Regions from separate parts of the Kineococcus anabasis genome, predicted to be linked through region 2. Evidence: predicted binding sites of a transcription regulator. Region 2 holds the regulator's gene; the other holds the start of a gene.
What was found. Region 2 encodes LexA, which represses DNA repair genes until DNA is damaged. Its sites were predicted from a motif close to TCGAACANNTGTTCGA; they were not measured.

Region 1: the regulator LexA is predicted to act here: its motif matches at 4,595-4,610, upstream of ACYQBY_RS09250 (DUF6504 family protein).

Annotation. Positions count from the first base shown of each region.
Region 1 covers NZ_BAAIHU010000006.1:91,956-103,620, reverse strand. The annotation lists gene ACYQBY_RS09275 (proline dehydrogenase family protein) at 1-372, shown strand, start outside; gene pruA (L-glutamate gamma-semialdehyde dehydrogenase) at 425-2,050, shown strand; gene ACYQBY_RS09265 (CPBP family intramembrane glutamic endopeptidase) at 2,108-3,154, shown strand; partial or broken gene ACYQBY_RS09260 (hypothetical protein) at 3,730-3,948, opposite strand; partial or broken gene ACYQBY_RS09255 (CE1 family esterase) at 4,008-4,451, opposite strand; gene ACYQBY_RS09250 (DUF6504 family protein) at 4,803-5,168, shown strand; gene ACYQBY_RS09245 (SAV_6107 family HEPN domain-containing protein) at 5,178-5,666, shown strand; gene ACYQBY_RS09240 (DNA polymerase III subunit alpha) at 5,810-9,979, shown strand; gene ACYQBY_RS09235 (methyltransferase) at 10,122-10,868, shown strand; gene dinB (DNA polymerase IV) at 10,920-11,665, shown strand, end outside.
Region 2 covers NZ_BAAIHU010000002.1:762,410-774,074, reverse strand. The annotation lists gene ACYQBY_RS06975 (MarR family winged helix-turn-helix transcriptional regulator) at 1-341, opposite strand, end outside; gene ACYQBY_RS06970 (EamA family transporter) at 562-1,587, shown strand; gene ACYQBY_RS06965 (metallophosphoesterase family protein) at 1,515-2,042, opposite strand; gene serA (phosphoglycerate dehydrogenase) at 2,139-3,389, opposite strand; gene ACYQBY_RS06955 (transglutaminase-like domain-containing protein) at 3,530-4,354, shown strand; gene ACYQBY_RS06950 (TraR/DksA family transcriptional regulator) at 4,403-4,822, opposite strand; gene ACYQBY_RS06945 (pilus assembly protein CpaE) at 4,960-5,430, shown strand; gene ACYQBY_RS06940 (PAC2 family protein) at 5,470-6,426, opposite strand; gene nrdR (transcriptional regulator NrdR) at 6,487-6,960, opposite strand; gene ACYQBY_RS06930 (LysM peptidoglycan-binding domain-containing protein) at 7,166-7,696, opposite strand; gene lexA (transcriptional repressor LexA) at 7,914-8,615, shown strand; gene ACYQBY_RS06920 (hypothetical protein) at 9,029-9,469, opposite strand; gene ACYQBY_RS06915 (TetR/AcrR family transcriptional regulator) at 10,009-10,608, shown strand; gene ACYQBY_RS06910 (nucleotide disphospho-sugar-binding domain-containing protein) at 10,756-11,665, shown strand, end outside.

The DNA.
Region 1 (11,665 bases), on a different contig from region 2:
CTCGTCAAGGGCGCCTACGCCGAGCCGGAGTCCGTGGCGTACCCGGCGAAGGCGGACGTCGACCGGGCCTACGTGCGCTGCCTGCGGATCCTGCTGGAGGGGCAGGGCTACCCGATGGTCGCGACCCACGACCCGCGCCTGGTGCGCATCGCCGGCGAGCTCGCCGCCCGAGCCGGCCGCGGCCCGGACGACCACGAGTTCCAGATGCTCCACGGCATCCGCGTCGAGGAGCAGCGCAGGCTCGTCGCCGCCGGCTCCCGGGTCCGGGTGTACGTGCCCTACGGCTCCGACTGGTACGCCTACTTCACCCGCCGCCTCGCCGAGCGCCCGGCGAACGTGGCGTTCCTCCTGCGCTCCCTCCTGCCGTCCTGAGCGAGCGCCGGAGCAGCAACCCGTCCCCGCCCCAGGAACCCCGGAGGTCGCCGTGCAGGCCGTGACACAGGTCCCCGAGCCCGTCAACGAGCCCGTCCACGGGTACGCACCCGGCAGTCCCGAGCGCGAGCGCCTGCAGCGGGAGCTGACCCGCCTCGCCGGTCTCGACGCAGACCTGACGCACACGATCGCCGGGGAGCGGATCAGCGGGGCCGGTGAGCCCGTGCCCGTCGTGCAGCCGCACCGGCACGCCGCGCGGCTGGGCACGATCACCGAGGCGACGACGGAGGAGGCCGCCGCCGCCGTCCGCGCCGCGAAGGCCGCCGCCCGCGACTGGGCCGCGACGGACTTCGACGACCGCGCAGCGGTGTTCCTCAAGGCGGCGGACCTGCTCGCCGGGCCGTGGCGCGAGACGCTGGCGGCGGCGACGATGCTGGGGCAGTCCAAGACCGTGCAGCAGGCCGAGATCGACGCACCCTGCGAACTGGTGGACTTCTGGCGCTTCAACGTGCACTTCGCGCGGCGGATCCTCGCCGAGCAGCCCGTCAGCTCCCCCGGGGTGTGGAACCGCACCGACCACCGCCCGCTGGAGGGTTTCGTCTACGCCGTCACCCCGTTCAACTTCACCGCCATCGCGGGCAACCTGCCGACCGCGCCGGCGCTCATGGGGAACGTCGTGGTGTGGAAACCCTCGCCCACGCAGGCGTTCTCCGCGCACCTGACGATGCGGCTGCTGGAGGCGGCGGGCCTGCCGCCGGGCGTGGTGAACCTCGTCCACGGCAGCGGTCCCGTCGTCTCCGACGTCGTGCTGCGCGACGCGGACCTGGCCGGCATCCACTTCACCGGCTCCACCGCGACGTTCCAGCACCTGTGGCGCACCGTGGGGGAGAACATCTCCGGCTACCGCACCTACCCGCGGCTGGTGGGGGAGACCGGCGGCAAGGACTTCGTGCTGGCCCACCCCTCCGCCGACGACGACGTGCTGCGGGTGGCGCTGCTGCGCGGGGCGTTCGAGTACTCGGGGCAGAAGTGCTCCGCGGCCTCCCGCGCGTACGTGCCGCGCTCGGTGTGGGACGGCATGGGGGAGCGTTTCTGCGCCGAGGTGGACGCCCTGGCGGTGGGCGACGTGACGGACCTGTCGAACTTCACCGGCGCCCTCGTCGACGCCCGCGCGTACCGCAGGAACGTCGAGGCGATCGAGCGGGCGCGTTCCGCCCCGGGGGTGCGCATCGCCGCGGGCGGCAGGTACGACGACTCGGTGGGCTGGTTCGTGCGGCCCACCGTCCTGCTCGTCGACGACCCCGGCCACGAGGTGTTCCGCACCGAGTACTTCGGCCCGCTGCTGGCGGTGCACGTCTACGACGACGCCGACCACGAGCGGGTGCTGGCGCAGGTGGGGTCCACCTCCCCGTACGGGCTCACGGGGGCGTTCATCGCGCAGGACCGGGCCGCGATCGCCCACGCCACCGAGGTGCTGCGCTTCGCGGCGGGGAACTTCTACGTCAACGACCGCCCCACCGGCGCCGTCGTCGGGCAGCAGCCCTTCGGGGGGTCCCGCGGCTCGGGCACCAACGACAAGGCCGGCTCGGCGCTGAACCTGCAGCGCTGGGTGAGCCCCCGCTCCCTCAAGGAGACGTTCGTGCCGCCGGTGGAGCACCGCTACCCGCACATGGGCTGACGGGGCATCAGCCTTTCTCATGACTGCGACTGTTCTCACTCTTGAGAACATGAGGTCGTGGAACCGACCTCCCTGCCCCCGCCCGTCCCTGCCCCTCCGCCCGCCCCCGCGCCCGCTGCCGCCCCCGCGCCCGCTGCCGCCCCCGCGCCCGCTGCCGCCCCCGCCCCCGCTCCCGCGGCGGAGCGGCTCGACCTGCCCGCCCTGGCCGTCTTCGTCCTCGTCAGCTACGCCGGTGCCTGGCTCGTGGCCGCGCCGCTGTGGCTCTCCGGCAGAGGACTGGACACCCCCGGCGCGCTCGTCGTCCTCACCGCGATGATGTTCACGCCCGCGCTCGCCACCGCCGTCGTGACCCGCTGGGTGCGCCGCCCCGCCGCCGTGCCCGCCGCGACGGGACTGCGGCCCCCCGGGAGCTGGCGCCCGACCGTGCGCGCCGGCCTCCTGGCCTGGGCGGCCGCCCCCGTGCTCTTCCTCGCCGCCCTGGCCCTCGCCACCGCGGCGGGGGCCTACGAGCCGGACCTGGTGCACCTGTCCGGCCTGGAGCAGCGCGCGCGGGAGCTGACCGGGCAAGGCCTGCCCGCCGAGGTGCCGCCGGCGGTGCTGGCGGTGGTGCTCGTCGCCTCGACGCTGCTCGCCCCGCTCCTCAACGGCGTGTTCGCCGCGGGGGAGGAGGTCGGCTGGCGGGGGTGGCTGCTGCCCCGACTCCTCCCGCTCGGCCGCCGGCGCGCCCTGCTCGTGCACGGTGTCGTCTGGGGGCTGTGGCACGCGCCCGTCGTCCTGCTCGGCTACAACTACCCCGGGTACGCGCCCGGCACCGCGGTGCTCCTCATGACGGTCTTCTGCGTCCTGCTGGGCACCGTCCTCGGGGAGCTGCGGCTGCGCACCGGGACCATCTGGCCCGCGGTCGTCGTGCACGCCCTCGTCAACGGCAGCGCCGGTCTCACCGCCGCGTTCGCCGCTGCCGGCTCCCGGCCCGACCCGGCCGCCGGGCCGCTCGGCTGGCCGGGGTGGGTCGTCCTGCTCGCCGTCCTCGCGGTGCTCGGGGGGCGCCGCCGGGGAACCCGCTCCCCCGGCGGCGCCCTCCGGGTCGGGGACGCTTCACGGTGACCGTGTGGCCGACGCGCCCGGACTCGCCCGAGGTGCCTGCGAACACGACCTCGTAGGTGTGCCGGCCCGCGGGGCGGCCGGTGACCTCGAGGGTCGCCACCTGGCTGCCGTCGGCCCGCCGCGTCACGGCCACGGAGCGCACGAGCACGCCGTTCTCCCGGAACGCCGCGGAGCGGGCGGTCGCGTCCCGCTCGAGGACGGCGGTGACGGTGAACGTGCCGTCCCGGCGCCCGGGACCGTCGTCGTCGTGCACCCGCGGGCGCCCGGGCAGGGCCTCCGGCGCGGTGCCCGCGGTGCGCACCGGCTCGATCGCGTCGAGCACGACGGAACCCCTCGTCGCCGCGCCCTCGACGGCGTTGACGCAGACGTTGAACGCCCCGGGGGGCGCGCAGGTCCGAGGCGCTGATCCGCCGGGCGGCGTTCGCGGTGTCCCAGGGGGCGGGGCGGAAGTCGGCGAACGGGATCGTCACCCAGCGCGGCTCCGTGCCCGCCGGCGAGGGGTACGCCTCGTAGGGGACCCCGCCGGCGGCGAGCTGCAGCACGAGCTTGTTGCCCGAGCCGTAGGGCACGTACCAGAACCGCAGGGCGTCGTCACCGGACCAGTCGCCCCCGAGCTGCTTGCCGATGCCGGTGTAGCCCTGGGTCGTGAAGTCGTAGCCGAGGCGCAGGGCGTTCGTGCCCTGCCCGACGAGGTCCCGCTCCAGGGTGAGGTGTTGCGGCCGAACGCGGCGAACTGCTCGCGCACGGAGGCGTCGTCGCCGAACCGCTCGAAGTCGTGGGCCCCGGACGTCCACGGGGAGGGGACCACGCCGCTGCGCAGGCCGAAGAAGGCGAGCGCCTGGTCGGAGACGATCTGCAGGTTGTGACCCTGCCCGGTCTCCTGCACCGCCTGGACCTGCCCGCTGCCGTAGGTGGTGCGGACCCGGCCGGGGCCGTAGAAGTCCTGCTCCGTGCGCGTGGGGGTCTGGCCGACGCCGTGGACGTCGGTCCACTGCTCGACCGCCTCGCCGAAGTTCTCGAAGCTCAGGACGTCGTCCTCGGTGCCGTGCCACAGCTGCACGCGCGGCCGGGGCCCGGTGTACCCCGGGTACGCCGCCCGCACGAGGTCGCCCCACTCCCGCGGGGTCCGGTCCATGCGCCCCGTCGCGCACTCCGTGCTCCAGGTCGGCTCACCCGCGAAGCACGCGTGCGGCACCCCGGCGAAGGACACCCCGGCCTCGAACAGGTCGGGGTAGGTGGCGAGCAGGACGTTGGTCATCATGCCGCCGGAGGAGATGCCGGTGACGTAGGTGCGCTCGGGGTCGGCGCCGAGGGGTGGACGACGCCGCTCAACCGGTCAAGCGGAGTTCGGGGCCGACGGCCGGCCGGTCTCGGCGCACCGCGCCGGGGCGGCCGTTCCCGTTGACGCCGCTCAGGGTGATCGGTGTATCTTCGAGGTGTTCGAACATGTGTTCGAACGGGCGGGCACCCGGTGGGCGGCCGCGGGGGAAGGGGAAGCTCCCGCACCTCGCGCGCCGGGTGCTCCGTCGTGGGTCGACTTCCCCCGACTCCTCGACGCCGGGCTCTGTCGTACCCGTGGGGTGTGATGGGGGTACCGGGGGCCCGGGTCCGGTGCCCACCGCGGTGGGCGGAGCAGGAGGTGATCGGCGTGCGGCATCTCTCCGAGACGGTGCACGTCCGGTGCGCCGGTGGCGCGGTACCGGCCCCGGCGCAGTTCCTCTGGCGCGGCAGGTTCTACGTCGTCCGCGACGTGCTGGCCCGCTGGCGCGAGCGCAGCTCCTGGTGGGAGCAGGCGGGCGTCGCGGCCGTGCACGGCGAGGGCGACGGCGTCCCCTCCTCCTTCCCCGGAGGGGCGCTGGACCTCGAGCGCGAGGTGTGGCGGGTCGAGGCCAGCCCGGGACGCACGGGCGTCCCGGGCGTCTACGACCTGTCCCGCCCCGCCCCCGCCGGCTCCGCGGGTTCCCCGGCTCCGCCGGCCGGGGACACCTGGCACCTGCTGCGCGTCAGCGACTGAGGAGGACCCATGCCCACCACCAGGACCCGAGGGCCGCGCGCGTCGGCATCCCGGGCCCCCGCGCCCGCTCCCGAGGGGCGCCTGCCCGTCACCCCCGCCGCCTTCGACCTCCTGGAGCGCTCCCGCCAGGACCTCCTCACGGCCTGGGGGAGCGACGGCGCCGCCGAGCGCTACCTGTACTCCCACCTGGCCGCGCTGCGCTGTGCCGCGGCCGTCCTCGCCGTGCGCGGCCGCCCCGGTTCCCCCCGGCGCGGCAGCACCCCCCGCAGCGCGTGGGAGACCCTGCCCCGCGTGGCTCCCGAGCTGACCGACTGGGCGGCCTTCTTCGCGACGACGGCCGTGCGCCGCTCCGCGATCGAGGCCGGCCGCCACGAGGTCGTCGACGCCACCGCGGCCGAGGACGTGATGCGCCAGGCCGAGGCGTTCCACCGGGCGGTGGAGGCGGTGCTGGGCCTGCCGCCCGTACCGCTGCTGCCCGAGCACACCGCCGCGAGCTGATCCCCCCGGCACGCATCCCGCCCCGTTCCTTCCCCCGGTGCGAACGGCTCCCCGCGAGCCGCTGACCATCTCCGCAGCTCCGTTCCTTCCCCACGGCGCGAACGGCTCCCCAGGAGCCGGTACCCGAGGGAACAGGACGAGTCATGCCGCGCACACCGCGCCCGCAGTTCACCCACCTCCACGTCGCCTCCGGCTACTCCCTGCGCCACGGCACCGCGTCCCCGGACGTGCTCGTCGCCCGGGCCGCCGCGGCGGGGATGGGGGCCCTCGCCCTCACCGACCGCGACGGCCTCTACGGGGCGGTGAAGTTCGTCCTGGCCTGCCTGCGCGAGCAGGTCGCCCCCGTCCTCGGCGTCGACCTCGCCCTCGCACCCAGCGGCCTCGTGACGGGCCTGCCGGCGTGGGCGGACCCCTCCGCGGCGGCGCGGCGCCCGCCCGCGCGCGTCCCCGTGCGCGGCGGCGCCGACACCGACCCCCGCCACCCCCGCGCCGTCGTCCTCGCCACCGGAGGCGGCCCCGGCGGCTGGGCGGCGCTGTGCCGGCTCGTCAGCGACACCCACCTGCGCGGCCGGCGCGGGCACCCCGTCGCCACCGGCGCGCTCGTCGCCGCCCACGCCGCCGGCGGCGGCCTCGCCGTCCTGCTGGGCCCGGCCTCCGAGGTCGGCCGCGCCGTCCTCGCCCGCCGCGACGACCTCGCCCGCGCCGCCCTGGAGCACTGGCGGGCCCTGCTGCCCACCGGCTCCCTGTACCTCGAGGTCGTCTGCCACCACGGTCCCGCCCGCACCCCCGCGAGCCTGCACTCCGCCGCGCGGATGCTCGCCCTGGCCCGCGAGGCGGGCGTGCCGGCCGTCCTGACCAACGCCGTGCGCCACCCCGACCCCTCCGGTGCCGTCGTCGCCGACCTGCTCGACGCCGTCCGCCGCCACGTGCCCCTCGGTGAGCGCCACGTGGACCGCACCACCGGCCAGGCCTGGCTGCTGCCCGGCGCCGACATGGCCCGCACCGCCCTGGAGGTCGCGCGGGCCGCCGGGCCCGGCGCCGGGCGCGACCCCGGGCGGGCCGCCGCCGAACTGCTCGCCACCACCGAGGACCTCGCCCTGCGCTGCCGCCTCGACCCCGCCGCCGACCTCGGCATCGGCCGCACCCACCTGCCCGAACGCGCCGCGCTCGGCCTCGACCCGCGGGCGGAGCCGGCCGCGGTGCTGCGCGAGCGCTGCGAGGCGAGCATCGGGCGCTGCTACCCCGGTGCGGGGGAGAGGCTCCTGGCCGCCGTGCACCGCAGGCTCGACGCGGAGCTGCGCACCGTCGCCGCCACGGGTTTCCCGACCTACTTCCTCACCGTCGCCGACGTGTGCGACCTGATCCGCTCCCTCGGCGTGCGGGTCGCCGCACGCGGTTCCGGCGCGGGCAGCATCGTCAACCACCTGCTCGGGATCTCCGGGGTGGAACCCCTCGAGCACGGCCTGCTGATGGAGCGGTTCCTCAACCCCCGCCGCGCCCAGCTGCCCGACATCGACCTCGACGTGGAGTCCCACCGGCGCCAGGAGGTCTACGAGGCGGTCCTCGACCGCTTCGGCGCCGAGCGCGTCACGTGCGTGTCGATGATGGACACCTACCGGGTGCGCCACGCCGTCCGCGACGTCGGCGCCGCCCTCGGCATGCCGCCGGCCGAGATCGACGCGATCGCCACCGCCTTCCCGCACATCCGCGCCCGCGACGCCCGCGACGCGATCGCGGAACTGCCCGAGCTGCGCCGCAGCGGCCTCGGCGAGCAGCGCCTCGCGGTCCTGTTCGACCTCGTCGAGCGCCTCGACGGCCTGCCCCGCCACGTCGCGCTGCACCCCTGCGGCGTCGTGCTGTCCAACCTCTCCCTGCTGGAGCGCACCCCCGTCGAGGCGAGCTGGTCCGGGTTCCCGATGAGCCAGTTCGACAAGGACGACGTGGAGGTCCTCGGCCTGCTCAAGCTCGACGTCCTCGGCATCCGGATGCAGTCCGCGATGCAGCACGCCGTGGCGGAGGTCGAGCGCGTCGAGGGCGTCCGCGTCGACCTCGACGACCGCGGGCAGGTCCCCCTCGACGACGAGGCCACGTTCGCCCTCGTCCGCTCCACCCACACCCTCGGCTGCTTCCAGATCGAGTCCCCCGGGCAGCGGGAGCTGGTGGGCAAGTTCGCCCCCGAGACGTTCGCCGACATCGTCGTCGACATCTCCCTGTTCCGGCCTGGGCCGGTGAAGTCGGACATGGTGACGCCCTTCCTCACCGCCCGGCAGGGCTGGGCGCCGCCGCGGTTCCTGCACCCGAGGCTGGAGCGGGTCCTGGCGCCCACGTGGGGGGTGGTGGTGTTCCACGAGCAGGTCATCGAGGTGATCTCCACCACGACGGGCGTGGAGCTGGACGAGGCCGACGAGGTCCGCCGCCGCCTCGGCTCCCGCGAGGGGCAGGCGCGGGCGGAGGGCTGGTTCGCCCGCGCCGCCGCGGAGCAGGGTTTCGCCCCCGCCGAGGCCGCCCGCATCTGGGAGGTGCTCAAGGCGTTCGCCTCGTTCGGGTTCTGCAAGGCGCACGCCGCGGCGTTCGCGCTGCCGACGTACCAGTCCGCGTGGCTCAAGGCGCACCACCCCGCGGCGTTCCTCGCCGGGGTCCTCACCCACGACCCGGGCATGTACCCCAAGCGGCTGATCCTCGACGACGCCCGCACCATGGGCATCGAGGTGCTCGGGCTGGACGTCAACGCCTCCGACGCGGTGTACCGGGTGGAGCGGGTCGAGCCCCCGCGGGAGGGCCCCCGCGGGCAGGGGGTCCTGGCCCCGGCGGCACCGGACCTGCCGCCGGGGGTTCCCGACGGCACCGGCTGGGGGATCCGGCTGTCCCTGGCGGACGTGAAGGGCATCACCGCCGAGGAGGTCGCCCGGATCGTCGCCGCGCGGCCCTACGCCTGCCTGGCCGACGTGTGGCACCGCGCCCGCCCCTCGCGCCCGGTCGCGGAGCGGCTCGTCCTCGCCGGCGCCCTCGACTCCCTGCACGGCACCGGCCTGCCCGGGGCCGCGCGCCGGGGCCGCACCACCCGCCGGGACCTGCTGCTGCACCTCGCGGAGCTCGACGGCCCCTCCGGTGGCCCCTCCGGTGGCCCCTCCCGGGGTTCCGGTCGCGCCGCCCCGTCCCGGCCCGCGTCGGGGTCGGGCCGGGACGGGACGGCGCGCGGCGGAACCCGGGAGGGGACGGGTGACGTCCGCTCGGCCGCGCGGGCGCAGTCGCAGGCACCTGCACCCGCGCCCGGGGCCGGCGGGCGGGCGGTGCAGCTCGCCCTCGACCTCGGCGGGGACGGGGAGGTGCGGCCCAGCGGGCTGCCGGAGATGAGCGGCGCGGACCGGGTGCGCGCCGAGCTGGACGTCCTCGGCCTCGACGCCAGCGCCCACGTCCTCGACTTCTACGCGCCGGTGCTCGCCGACCTCGGCACCACCCGCGCGCGGGAGCTGCTGCAGCGCCGCAACCGCAGCGAGCTGCTGGTGGCCGGGGTGAAGGTCGCCACGCAGACCCCGCCGGTGCGCTCGGGGCGGCGGGTGGTGTTCCTCACCCTCGACGACTCCACCGGCCCGCTGGACGTGACGTTCTTCGAGGACGCCCAGGGCCCGTACGCGGCGACGGTGTTCCACTCCTGGCTGCTCCTGGTGCGCGGGGTGCTGCGCCGCACCGGCCCGCGCGGGGTGTCCCTGCGCGCGACCGGCGCGTGGGAGCTGCCCGCGCTGCGCGAGGTGTGGCTGGCCGGTGGCCGGGCCGCGGTGCTGGCGCTGCTGGCGGCGGCGCCGGACCCGACGCACACGCCCGCCGCGGTGGCCGGTGCGGCGGCCAGCCGTTCCACCCGCCCGGTGGTGGCCCGCCCGCCGGTTCCGCCGGGCCGGCAGCCGAGCACCGAGCTCGGCGCCCGCACGCTGGGGGGCGCGGCGGGCGGGCCGCACGCCCAGGAGGGCCGGCGCGCCGGGGGCATGGGCGGGCACCGGGTGCTCGTGCACGCCAGCGGGTTCCGGCAGTCGCCGTACGCGGACGTGCGGCCCGCGGGGGAGGACGCCCGCGACACCCGCCGGCTGGCCCGGCCCGGGCAGGTCCCGGGCGCCGGGGGACCACCGGAGGCGGTTCCGGACGCGGGGGTTCCCGGCGCGGGGGTTCCCGACGCAGGGGTTCCCGGCGCAGGGGTTCCCGACGCGGAGCTCCCGGACGCGGAGGTCCCGGGCGCGGGGAGCCCGGACGGGGCGGTCCCCGGCGCGCCGCCGGCGGGCCGGAGGCTGTGGCACGCCAGCCCCGGCAGCGCCGGCCGGTGAGCGTGCGGGTGAGCCTGCCGGTGAGCGCGCCGCGGCGGTGCCCGGGCGGGTGCTGTCTAGGGTGGGCGCCGGACGGGGACGGCTCCCGGCGCGGCGCGGCCGCGCGCAGGGCGCTCCCGGGACGACGAACCAGGAGGAGTGCGTGGCCAAGGACCGCGGCGGGTTCCGGACCGCAGGGGTGCTGTGGGAGGGCGTCGAGCGGCTGCTGGCCGGGTGCGCCGGTGCGCCGTCGGCCTCCGGCGGGGTCTCCGTGGTCGACCTCGGCGGCGGCACGGGCGGGCTGGCCGTGCGCATCGCCGCGCTCGGGCACTCCGTCACGGTCGTCGACCCCAGCCCCGACGCCCTCGCCGCCCTGGAGCGGCGCACCGCCGAGGCCGGGCTCACCGGCCGGGTGCGGGCGGTGCAGGGCGACGCGGCCGATCTCGGCACGCTCCTGCCCGCGGCGGGCGCCGACCTGCTCCTGTGCCACGGCGTGCTGGAGGTCGTCGACGACCCCCTGGCCGCGCTGCGCTCCGCGCACTCCGCGCTGCGCCCCGGCGGGCGGCTCAGCCTCCTCGTCGCCCAGTGGTCCGGCACCGTCCTGGCCCGGGCGCTGTCCGGGAACCTCGCCCAGGCGCTGGAGGTGCTCGGCGACCCCGACCACCGGTGGGGGGTGGCGGACCCGCTGCGCCGGCGCTTCGACCGCGCCTCGGCCACCGCGCTGGCCGAGCACGCCGGGTTCACCGTCACCGAGGTGGAGGGCACCCGCGCCTTCACGGACCTGGTGCCCAGCACCTGCGCCGAGTCCGACGCGGACCTCGCGCTCCTGCAGCGCCTCGACGCCGGGGCCGCCTCCCGCGAGGAGCTGCTGCCGCTGGCGGGGCACCTGCACCTGCACGCCCGGCGCTGACCGGGGGCGTCCTCCCGGCCGGCGGGGCACCCCGACGGCCGGGGGGCCGCGGTGAGCCGCCGGCAGGTCCCCCGCCCCGCCCTCGGGGGCGGCGGGGACGACACCGGCTGCACCGTCCTGCACGCCGACCTCGACGCCTTCTTCGCCTCCGTGGAGCTGCTGCGGCACCCGGAGCTGCGGGGGCACCCGGTGATCGTGGGCGGTGGGCGCCGAGGCGTGGTGCTGTCCGCGACGTACGAGGCGCGCCGCCGCGGGGTCTCGGCCGCGATGCCGGTGGGCCGCGCCCGCCGGCTCTGCCCCGAGGCCGTCGTCCTGCCCCCGCACCACGAGGAGTACGCGCGGGTCTCCTCCGGGGTGATGGCGGTGTTCCGCTCCCTCACCGACCGGGTGGAGCCCCTCGGCCTGGACGAGGCGTTCCTCGACGTGGCCTCCGCCCGGCGCCGCCTCGGCGGCCCGGCGGCCGTGGCGCGGCTGCTGCGCGCCCGCGTCGCGGACGAACAGGGACTGGCCTGCTCGGTCGGCGTCGCGGCGACGAAGTTCGTCGCGAAGCTGGCCTCCGCCGCGGCCAAACCCGACGGGCTGCTCGTGGTGCCGAGGGCGCACACCGTGGAGTTCCTGCACGCCCTGCCCGTCGGTGCGCTGTGGGGGGTGGGGGAGCGGACGGAGGAGGCCCTGGCGCGGCTGGGGCTGCACACCGTCGCCGACGTCGCGCACACCCCCGCGGGGACGTTGCGCCGGGTGCTGGGCGACGCCGCCGGGCGGAGCCTGCACGAGCTGTCGTGGGGCCGGGACCCGCG
Region 2 (11,665 bases):
GCGGGCAGGACGCGGTCCAGGACGGCGCGGCCGGTGTCGGTGAGCTCGACCTCCACCACGCGCCGGTCGGAGGCGCTGGGGCTGCGGCGCACCAGCCCCTCGGCCTCCAGGCGGTCCAGGCGCTGGGTGACGGCACCGGAGGTGACCATGGCGCTGCGCCCGAGCTGACCCGGGGTGAGGCGGTAGGGCGGCCCGCTGCGGCGCAGCGTCGCCAGGACGTCGAAGGACGCCTGGTCGAGGCCGTGCTCGGTGAAGTTGCGGCGCAGCGCCACCTCGACGGCGCGGGCGGCACGGCTGAGGCGGCCGACGACGGCCATCGGGGAGACGTCGAGGTCCGGCAGCTCGGCGGCCCACTGCGCGAGGACACCGTCGACGTGGTCCGGGTGGTCGGGGTGGTCCGGGTGGTCCGGGTGGTCGGGGTGGTCCGGGTGGTTCCGGCCGCCCGGCGCGCTCCGCCCGGCGGGGCGGTTCCCGGCGGGCCGGCGCTCCTCGGGCGTCGGCGGGGTTCTCGGCACCGCACCACCCTAGCGAGAAGCCTCAGCACTGAGATACTTTTGCTCAGTGCTAAGAATCTCGGTACTGAGAGGTCGCCCGGGCCTCGTCCTCGCCACCGCGCTCGCGCCCGCGGTCTGGGGCAGCACCTACCTCGTGACGACGGAACTGCTGCCGCAGGAGCGCCCCCTGCTGGCGGCCCTCCTGCGCGCGCTGCCCGCGGGGTTGCTGCTCGTCCTGATCTCCCGGCGCCTGCCCACCGGTTCGTGGTGGTGGCGCGCCGCCGTCCTCGGCGGCCTCAACATCGGGGTCTTCTTCGCCCTCCTCTTCGTCGCGGCGCACCGGCTGCCGGGCGGGGTCGCGGCGGTCCTCGGCGCCGTGCAGCCCCTGCTCGTCGCCGCACTGGCACCCCGCCTGCTCGGGGAGCCCGCCACGCGACGGGCGCTGGCCGCCGCAGGTGTGGGCGTGGCCGGGGTGGCGCTGCTCGTGCTGCGCGCCGACGCCCGCCTGGACGCCGTCGGGGCGCTGGCCGCGCTGGGCGGGGCGGTGGCGATGGCCGCCGGGACGCTCCTCACCCGGCGCTGGGGGCGGCCCGCTCCCCTGCTGGCCGTCACCGGCTGGCAGCTCGTCGCCGGAGGGCTGCTCCTGCTGCCGCTCGCCCTCCTCGTCGAGGGTGCGCCGCCCCCGCCCACCGCGGCCTCCACCGCGGGCTTCGCCTACCTCGGCCTGCTCGGGACGGCCGTGGCCTACGCGCTGTGGTTCCGGGGCCTCGGGGCGCTGCCCGCCTCCGCCACCGCCCCCCTCGGGCTGCTGAGCCCCGTGGTGGCCACCGCGCTGGGCTGGGCCGTGCTGGGGCAGGGCCTCGGGCCCACCCAGCTCCTCGGCGCCGCGCTCGTGCTCGGCGCGCTCACCGCCGCCCAGCTCCCGGCGCGCCGGGCGCCGCGGAACCCGGCACCGCCGGAGACGGCGCCGCACACCCCGGCACCGCACACCCCGGGGACGGCCCCCGCACGCGCGGCGGCTCACCCCCGCGGCGGCAGCCGGTGCAGCTCGACGTCCACCAGCCGCCCGGCCACCGCGCGAGCCGTGACGTAGGTGCAGTACGGCTGCCGGCGCCGGTCCGTCGGCGAGCCGGGGTTCAGCAGGCGCAGCCCGCCCGGGGTCGTGGAGTCCCACGGGATGTGGCTGTGCCCGAAGACGAGCACGTCCAGGCCCCGCCCGCCCGCCTCACCGGGGGCACCGAAACGCTCCTCGCAGCGCCGCTCCCGGCCGGCGGCCGCGCCCGTCTCGTGCACCACCGCCAGGCGCACCCCCGCCAGCTCCGCGCGCGCCACCTCCGGCAGGCGCGCGCGCAGCGCGGGCCCGTCGTTGTTGCCGTGCACGGCGACCAGCCGCCGGGCCCGGGCCGACAGCGCGTCCAGGCTCGCCCCGTCCACCCAGTCACCGGCGTGCACGACGACGTCGGCGGCCTCCACCGCCGACCACACCTGCGGCGGCAGGTCCCGCGCCCGCTTCGGCAGGTGGGTGTCGGCCAGCAGCAGCAGCCGCAGCCCACCCGCCGCGAGCCCTCCGGAGCCGGCGCTGCCCGCGGCCTCCTCAGCCACCGGCACGGCACGGCCTCCCGGGCGCCACGGCCGCCGGGCCCCTCAGGAGATCCGGCGCAGCCGGACCGTCTCGGGCAGCGCCCGCAGCCGCGCCATCAGCTCCGCGTCGCAGTGCCCGGCGATGTCCGTCACCACGTAGCCGAACTCCCCGCGGGTGGACAGCTGCTGGCCCTCGATGTTGACCTTCGCGTCCGCCAGCACCTGGTTGATGCCCGCCAGCACGCCCGGCACGTTGTGGTGCAGGTGGGCCAGGCGCACGGTGCCGTCCCGGTCCTCCGCCGCCAGCGCCGGCATGTTCACGCTCAGCGTCGTGGAGCCGTGCTCGGCGTAGTCCCGCAGCTTCGCCGCGACGAACCGGCCGATGTCCTGCTGCGCCTCCTCGGTGGAGCCGCCCACGTGCGGGGTGAGGATCACGTTGGGCAGGCCGCGCAGCTCCGACTCGAACACGTCGCCGCGGGTCTTGGGCTCCTTGGGGAACACGTCCACCGCCGCACCGGCGAGGTGGCCGGAGACGATGTGCGCGCGCAGCGCCTCGTGGTCCACGACGAACCCGCGCGAGAGGTTCAGGAAGATCGAGCCCGGCCGCATCCGGGCGAACTGCTGCTCGCCGAACAGCCCGGAGTTCCCCGGGCGCCCGTCCACGTGCAGGGTCACGACGTCGGCCTCGTCGAGGAGCTCGTTCAGGCTGCCGCAGCGGCGGGCGTTGCCCAGGGCCAGCTTGTCCGCCGTGTCGTAGAACAGCACCCGCAGGCCCAGGGCCTCGGCCACCACCGAGAGCTGCGAGCCGATGTTGCCGTAGCCCACGATGCCCAGGGTGCGGCCCCGCACCTCGTGCGCGCCGACGGCGGACTTGTCCCACACGCCCTCGTGCATGGAGCGGTCCTTGACGGTGAGCCGGCGGGTCAGCGCGATGATCTCCGCCAGCGCCAGCTCCACGACGCTGCGCGTGTTGGAGTAGGGGGCGTTGAACACCACGACGCCACGGGCGGCGGCGGCCCCGAGGTCGATCTGGTTGGTGCCGATGCAGAACGCCCCGACCGCCTCCAGGTCCGGCGCGGAGTCCAGGACCTTCTCGGTGAGGTAGGTCGTCGAGCGGATGCCCAGCAGGGACACCCCCGCCAGGCGGGTGCACAGCTCGGCCTCGTCCAGCGCGCCGGCGACGGTCTCGACCTCGAACCCGGCCTCGGACAGCAGCTCGTGGGCGTCGGCGTGGATGCTCTCCAGCAGCAGGGCGCGGCGGGGGGCGGGGGCACCGCCGGTGGCGGTCTTCTCGTCGGGGGCGTGCGCGGGCACGTGACCTCCTCCTCGGGCGGCTGGGGGACCATCCTCCCGCACCGGCGGCACCGCTCGGGACGCGCCGCCCACCGCGACCGGCCCCCGGACGCGCACCCGGCCCCGCGCGGGTGCACCGGCGGTGCAGCACACTGCCGCGCATGGTCCCGCCCCAGAGTCCCCGCACGACCTCCGTCACGGCGCGCCTGCGGCTGCGCGCCGGGGCGCCCGTCGAGTGCGCCCTGCAGGTGGCCGTCGCCCACCGCCCCGGCGTGGAGGTGCTGTCGGAGGAGCTGCGCCTCGTCCACGACGGCACCGACCTGCCCGTCACCGAGCACGAGGACGCCGGCGGCGGCCGGATGCACGCCTTCACCGCCGCGACCGGCGAGACGCTCGTGGACTACCGCGCCCGCGTGCGCACCGACCCCGCCGCGGTCGCGGGGTGCACCGTCGCCGAGCGCTGGGAGTTCACCCGGCCGAGCCGCTACTGCGAGGCGGACAAGCTCTCCGCGGTCGCCTCGGCGGCCTTCGCGGGCGTGGGGCCCGCCGACCTGCCCGGCGCCGTGAGCGCCTGGGTGCACGAGCGGCTGGACTACGTCGCCGGCTCCAGCGGCCCCACCGACGGCGCGGTGGACACCCTGCTCGCCGGCCGGGGCGTCTGCCGCGACCACGCCCACCTCGCCGTCGCCCTGCTGCGCGCCCTCGACGTGCCCGCGCGGGTCGTCGCCGTCTACGCCCCGGGGCTGGCCCCGATGGACTTCCACGCCGTCGTGGAGGCCGCCGTGGCGGGGCGCTGGCGGCTGCACGACCCCACCGGCCTGGCCCCGCGCGAGGCCCTGGTCCGCATCCGCTCCGGGCGTGACGCCGCCGACACCGCGTTCCTGACCAGCGCGGGGGCCACCTCCCTGGAGGAGATGGAGGTCACCGCGGTGCTGGAGGGCGACCTGCCCCGCGAGGACCCCTCCCGGGTGGTCGCGCTCCCCTGAGCCCCGCGGGCACCCCCCCGGCGGCGGGCCGCGGGGGTGCCGGGCGGCTCAGGCCCGCGAGCCCTGGGCGTCGCCGCCCACCCCGCTGCCGCCGACGTCGCCGGCCCCGAGGTGCGTGCCGGTGAGGTAGGCCTCCTCCTCGTCGGCCAGGTACAGCGCGTCGGGGCGCACCTCCAGGCGCTCCTCGGGGATGGGGCGGCCCGAGACGACCGACACCCCGTACGTGCCCTCCTCGACCCGGGCCAGGGCCGCGTCGACGTCCTCGAGGCGGCGGCGCGCCGCCGCCACCAGCGCGGCGGTCTCCTCCGCGATCTGCTCGTGCGAGGCGGCGTCCCCGCGGTCGCCGCCCCCCTCGGGGCCGTCGTCGGCGTTGACGCCCCCCTCGCGCCGGGACTCGATGCCCGCGATGTCGTCCTCCAGCTGGGCGCGCAGCTCCTGCAGCCGCCCGCGGGCCGTGTCGGCGTCCATGCGTCCTCCTCGGAAGTGGTTGCGATCCCCCCGTTCCTACCGCGCGGCCCCGGCGGGCGCGCGGGGAGCCCCGCGCCGGAGCTCGCCCGGTGCGCCGTGGGCGTGCGACCACGCCGGGCGCGGGTCATGCTGGGTCGATGATCTCCGTCGAGCTCGCGCTCGAGCTGCGCGAGGCGGGGCTGCGCTGGCGCCCCGCCGCGGGTGACCGCTTCGTCATCCCCGGCCGTGACATGGACGAGGACGTCTTCACGCTCTCCGAGATGACCGTGGAGGTGCAGGACCACCCCACCGGCAGGGTCATCGGCTTCAACGGCACCACCGAGTGGGCGCTGGACAGCGTCGACGAACCGGACGCCCTGTGGCTGCCCGCCGAGCACCAGCTCCGGGACCTGCTCGGCGAGCGCTTCTCCCGGCTGGAGCGCCGCGACGTCGGCGCGGGCGAGGAGGCCGGCGACGTCCACCGGGTCGTGGTGCTCGACGAGCACGGCGGGGAGGTCTTCGAGGACCCCGATGCCTCCTGCGCCTACGCCCGCGCGCTCCTGGACCGGCTGCGCCGCGCCGGCGCCGGGCGCGGGCCCGAGCGCACCCGGTCCGTCACCGGCGGCTGAGGAGCCGCCGCGCCGCCCGCTCCCCGGCCCGGCCCGGCCTCAGGCCGGCCCGCCCTCCTCGTCCGTGCCCGCCAGGAAGCGCTCGAACTCCGCGCCGAGCTCGTCGGCGGAGGGCAGCGGCCCCCCGCCGGAGACCAGCGGGGCGTCCAGGTCGGCCGCCTTGGCGTCGTAGTCCTCCTCCAGCGCGCGCACGACCGTGCCGGCCTCGGTGGAGTCGGCCACCTGTGCGTCGATCTCCACCCGGGTGGCCGCAGCGGCGCGCAGCAGGTCGTCGACGTCCAGGTCCAGCCCCGTGGTGGTGGCCACCGTGGACAGCAGCGCGGCCGCCGCGTCGGGGTACTCGCTGGCCGCCAGGTAGTGCGGGACGTGGGCCACGAGCGAGAGGACGTCCCGGCCGGCCTCGGCACCGCGCAGGTGCAGCAGGGCGGCGGCGTGGCCGGGGACCTGCGCGTCGACCGCCCAGGTGCGCAGGCCGGACAGCAGCTCCGGCCGGCTCGCGCTGGCCGTCACACCGGTGGGGCGGGTGTGCGGCACGGGCGTGGGCGCCGCCGTGAGGTTCAGCACGAGGGACGCGCCGACCTGGCCCGCCAGGCGCCAGAACGCCGCGGTGAACCTCTCCCACTGCACGTCCGGCTCCGGGCCGGTGAGCAGCAGGAACGAGCCGCCGTCGGCGTCGGTGAGGCGGTGCAGCACGAGCTCGGGCGCCTCGTAGCCCGCCCAGTGGTCGGTGGCGAAGTCCATCGCGGGGCGGCGGGCGCGGTAGTCGTGGAGCTGGTCGACGTCGAAGCGCGCGACCGGCTCGTGCTCCAGGGTTCCCAGGAGGTGCTCGACGGCGAGGCGCACGCCGTGGCCGGCGTCGACGAAACCGGACAGGGCGACCAGGAGCGGCGGGTCCACCATGCCCGCGGTGGAGGGCCCGGGCTCGCCGCCCCCCTCGCCGGAGGTGCGCGGGGTGTCCTGGCCCTCGAAGCGGTAGAGGTCTGCGGGGTCGAGCATGGGGTCATTGTCGCGCAGCGGCCGCACCGTCCGGCGCGGCCGGGGTCGGTGCGGCCGGGTTCAGCGGGCGGGGCCGACCTCCGCGGCCGCCCGGCCGGCGCGGAGCTGCTCGATGGCGGCCTCGAAGTCCGCCAGGGAGTCGAAGGCCTGGTACACGGAGGCGAAGCGCAGGTAGGCGACCTCGTCGAGCTCGCGCAGGAACGGCAGGATCGCCAGGCCCACCTGGTGCGCGTCCACCTCGGCGGCACCCTGGGCGCGGACGCACTCCTCCACCCGCTGGGCGAGCAGAGCCAGGTCGTCCTCGCTGACGGGCCGGCCCTGGCACGCCTTGCGGACGCCCGTGATGATCTTCTGGCGGCTGAAGGGCTCCGCCGCCCCGGAGCGCTTGACGACGGTGAGGCTCGCCGTCTCCGCGGTGCTGAACCGGCGGTTGCAGCTGGGGCACTGGCGCCGGCGCCGGATGGTGCTGCCGTCGTCCGTGGTGCGCGAGTCGACGACGCGCGAGTCGCGGTGGCGACAGAACGGACAGTGCATGCCGGGCCCTCCCGGGTCGCCGGCGGGCCGGGAGGGCCCGGCGCGCCGAGGGCCCCGTCGCGACGGTCGCACCCCGCGGCGGCCTGGTCCACGGGGTCACGGGGGCCGGGGGTCCGGCGTCCCGGACGTCCCACAACGGCGACCACTACATCTGGGGTACGACGCTAGGCGCAGGCCCCACGCCGGTGCAAGGCGCCCGGCGCGCTCACCACCCGAGCGGCAGCCGCAGCTGCTGGCCGGCCGCGAGGGCGGATGTGGACATCCCGTTGGCCCGGCGGATCTCGGCGGCCACGTCCCGCCAGTCCTCCCCCGGGCGCACCCGGGAGGCGATGCCCGAGAGCGTCTCCCCCGGCAGGACGGTCACCACCTCCGCCTGGCGGGTGCCCGCGGGCACCACCTCGGGGCTCGCCGCGGCCGGGGAGGTGGCCAGCACCACGAACGAGGCCGCCGCGGAGACCAGGAGCGAGGCGGCCGTGCAGGTCAGCGCGAGCCGGCCGCGGCGCGTCAGCCGCAGCGGTGCGGCGGAGCGGACCGCCACGGCGGTGCCGCGGGCGCACCCGGAAGCCCGCGCCGCGGGCACCTCGGGGCGGCGGCGGGCGGGCCGGGGCGAGGCGGCACGCGGTCGCGGCAGGCCCGCCGCGGCGGCCACCACCGAGCGCCGCACGCTCCGGGACAGGTCACCGGGACGGGGCAGCACGACGGCTGGCTGCGGGTGGGACAGTGCGACGGCGCTCACGGGCGGACCTCCCAGGGCGTTCGGTGCGGTCGAACGGATGTTCGAACAGCTCGCCTGAAGTTCTACCACCGGGCTCCGACACGGACCAGCTCCGTTCGAACACGTGTTTGATCCGGGGCCCCGGTGGGCCTAGGTTGATCGCAGCGCCCCGCACCCCGCGGAGGCACGCCAGCAGACCGGCCCGCAGGGGCCGGCACGTTGAGGTAAGGAGCGGATCGTGGCCGGACGCAAGGGGTCGGTGCACCAGCTCCCGGACGGCCCGCAGGACGGGGCCGGCCTGACCGCGCGGCAGCGCCTGGTGCTGGAGACCATCACCGAGGCCGTGGAGCGCCGGGGCTACCCGCCGAGCATGCGCGAGATCGGCCAGGCGGTCGGCCTGACCAGCCCCAGCAGCGTCGCCCACCAGCTCACGACGCTGCAGCGCCTGGGCTTCCTGCGGCGCGACCCCAACCGCCCGCGCGCCATCGAGGTGGTGCTGCCCCCCGCCGACGTCACGCGCGTGGAGGCTTCCGACGGCGCCGAGGCGCCCGGCGACCTGCGCCCGGAGGCCACCTACGTGCCGCTCGTCGGGCGCATCGCCGCCGGTGGCCCGATCCTGGCCGAGCAGGTCGTGGAGGACGTCTTCCCCCTGCCCCGCCAGCTCGTCGGGGACGGCTCCCTCTTCCTGCTGAAGGTCGCCGGCGACTCGATGGTCGGCGCGGCGATCTGCGACGGGGACTGGGTGGTCGTCCGCCAGCAGCCGACCGCGGACAACGGCGACATCGTCGCCGCGATGCTCGACGGGGAGGCGACGGTGAAGACGTTCCGCCGCCGCGACGGCCACGTGTGGCTGCTGCCCCACAACGACCTGTACGAGCCGATCAACGGCGACGAGGCGACGATCCTCGGCCGCGTCACGGCGGTCCTGCGCAGCGTCTGAGCGACTGTTCCGCACGTCGGGCCGGGTAGGTCGTACCTACCCGGTGACCGCTGGACGCGAGGCGTTCACGTCAGACCTGAGCGATGCGGAGTGGGAGCCGCTGAGGTGAACGCCCAGAAGGACCCTGACGGCGCTCGCTGGATCGGCCCGCCCGTCATGCCTCGTTGAGCAGCGTGCTGTCCCAGTGGTCGGTCGACGCCGAGCAGGCCTCACGAGCATCGACCTGGCGCGTGACCTGCACGAGGAGGCGCAGATGAAGCCGGACTCACGGCTGCAATGCCGCTGGAAGCACCCGGCGCGACACGAACGCCCCCCGGCGTCGATGTGCGGCTGGAAGTCGAGCTGAGTCGCCGAGTTGGCCACCGCTGATCATCGGCGCCTCGGTCCGCTCCACCGGTCGCTCGGGTACGCCGTCAGGCTTCGGTGCAGTTCACGGTGGTGCGGTCGAATGCCAGGCGTTCCCGTGTTGCGTGGAAGTGGCGCGTACTCACGCACGTTCGCGATCCCGCGATGACGGTCCTGCTCATCCGGTAGTGCTCCACCTGCTCCTTCGAGCGCTGCCTCAGCCAGTGGTAGGTGTAGCTCAACTCCTCGGTCGCGTAGTGAAGAAGACCAGGATCCTGATACTCGTAGTACGTGATGCCTGCGCTGCGGTAGCTGATGTTGCCAGAAGGAGTCACGATCCGGTTGAGCTGACCCTCGGTGTGAAAGCAGATCGCGCCCACACCGTCGTCATCGTGCTCGCAGTACTCCGGCTCGGTGAAGTGGACGGTGGCGGCCTGGGCGGTGCCGGCACTGGCGGGCACGAGGGCGATCGCCAGGCCAGCACCCATCAGAACGGTGCGGATGCGCATGACTGCCTCCTCGAATGACCACCAGGAACTTCGTCCATCGGCGACGAGACATCCATCATGCTCTCCAGGAGCGGGGCAGCACCAGGGATGCCTGGTGGGTTCAGCCGGGGATGCGGTGCATCCCCGGCCACGAGGTGGTCACAGGTGCTCACCGATGAGGTGTGAGCGCTGACCGAGTCGCTCCCGCTGCCGGCGGCGACTCGCCACGGCGTCCGGTGGCCGGTGGCCCAGGCATCGGCAGGTGATCGAGGCGGTGGCCTGAAGCGCCACACAGGCTCGCCCACGGCGGGAGCCGGCTGAACGGTTCGGCCCTGGACTCTTCGCCTACGCCCGGCTGACGCGCTGGACGGTGGATGGAGCGTGGCGGCAGCAGCTCGAGCAGCGACCGCTCCACACGGCCGGCTCGGACGTTCGTCTCATGATTCCCAGCCCCGGCATCGTGGTGCCCTTGTCACCATCACTCGGAGCGGTCACCGAGCCCGCGCCGGCGGGCGCGGAATTCGCTTGACCCGAACCCCAGCGAAGAGGATGCTCGGGGCGTGGTGGAGACGCGTCCGTACCGGATGGACCGCCGCGCCCGCAGCGTCGAGGAGACCCGCCGGCGCATCCTCTCGGCGGCCCGGACCGCCTTCCTGGCCGAGCCCTACGACGGCGTCCGGCTCGCCGACGTCGCCGCGACGGCCGGGGTGAGCCAGCAGACCCTGCTCAACCACTTCACGTCCAAGGAGAACCTCTTCGTCGCCGTCCTCGGCGTGCTGGGCGCGGAGATCGAGGCGGCCCGCTCGCCGGTGCCGCCGGGGGACACCGACGCGGCCGTCGCCGAGCTCGTGCGCGAGTACGAGGAGTTCGGCGACGCCAACGTCCGCTTCGTCCTCGTGGCCGAGCGCATGCCCGCCGTCCTCGGGGACGCGCTCGCGGGGGCGCGTGCCGCCCACGCGCGGTGGCTGGAGGACGTCTTCGGCGGTGAGCTGCCGCAGGACCCGCTCCCGCGGCGCCGGGCGCTGGCCGCGCTCTACGCCGCCACCGACGTCGGAACGTGGAAACTGCTGCGCCGCGACCTCGGGCACTCCCGCACCGAGACGGCGGCCGCGGTGCGGCTGGCGGTCGGGGCCGTGCTCACCGCCGCGCGGCGACCCTGACGGCGGCCCACACCGGGGAGAACCTGCAACCCCGAGAACCTGCAACCCGGAGAACCCGCACCCGAGGAACTCGCACCTGAGGAACCTGAACCTGGGGAACCCGCCACCGGCGGACTCCCCTCACGGACCACCCGTGGAGGAGGAACCATGCGCTACCTGCTCGCGCTCTGGGAGGGCGGCGGGACCGTGCCCGCGGAGCTCGGCGTGGCACGTCGTCTGCTGGCCGCGGGTCACGCGGTCACCGTCCTGGGCGATCCGACGATGGAGCCGGACGTCGCCGCGGCGGGAGCCGCATTCCGTCCGTGGGTCGAGGCCCCGCACCGCGTGCACCCGGGCGTCGACGGGGACCTCTTCCGCGACTGGGAGTGCCGCACACCCCTCGGGCAGTTCGCCCGGCTGCGCGACCGGCTCGTCACCGGCCCGGCGGGCGCCTTCTCCCGGGACACCCGTCGCGTGGTGGCCGAGGTGTCGGCGGACGCCGTGGTCGTCAACTGCGCCCTGCTCGGGGCGGTGGTGGGCGCGGAGTCGCTGGGGGTTCCCGCGGCCTGCCTCATGCCGAACATCTACATGGCCCCCGCTCCGGGCCTGCCGCCGCTCGGCCCGGGCCTGCGCCCGGCCCGGGGGCCTCTCGGCCGGGCCCGCGACGGCGCGCTGAACGCGGCGGTGGGCCGGCTCTGGGCCCGCGGCACGGGCGACCTGAACGGTGCCCGCGCCGTCCTGGGCCTGCCGCCCGTGCGGTCCGTCTTCGAGCAGTGGGACCGCTGCGCGAGGGTGCTCGTGCTGACCTCGCGCGCCTTCGACTTCCCCGCAGAACTGCCCGCCAACGTGCGCTACGTCGGCCCGGTCCTGGACGACCCGGCGTGGGTCGAGCCGTTCGAGCCGCCGGCGGGCGGGGAGCCGTTCGTGGTGGTCGGGCTGTCCAGCAGCTACATGGACCAGGTGCCGCTGCTGCGGCGCGTCGTGGCCGCCCTGGACACCCTGCCCGTGCGCGCGCTCGTGACGACCGGGCCCGCGGTGCACCCGGCGGACGTCCCCGGGACGGCGCGCGTCACGGTCG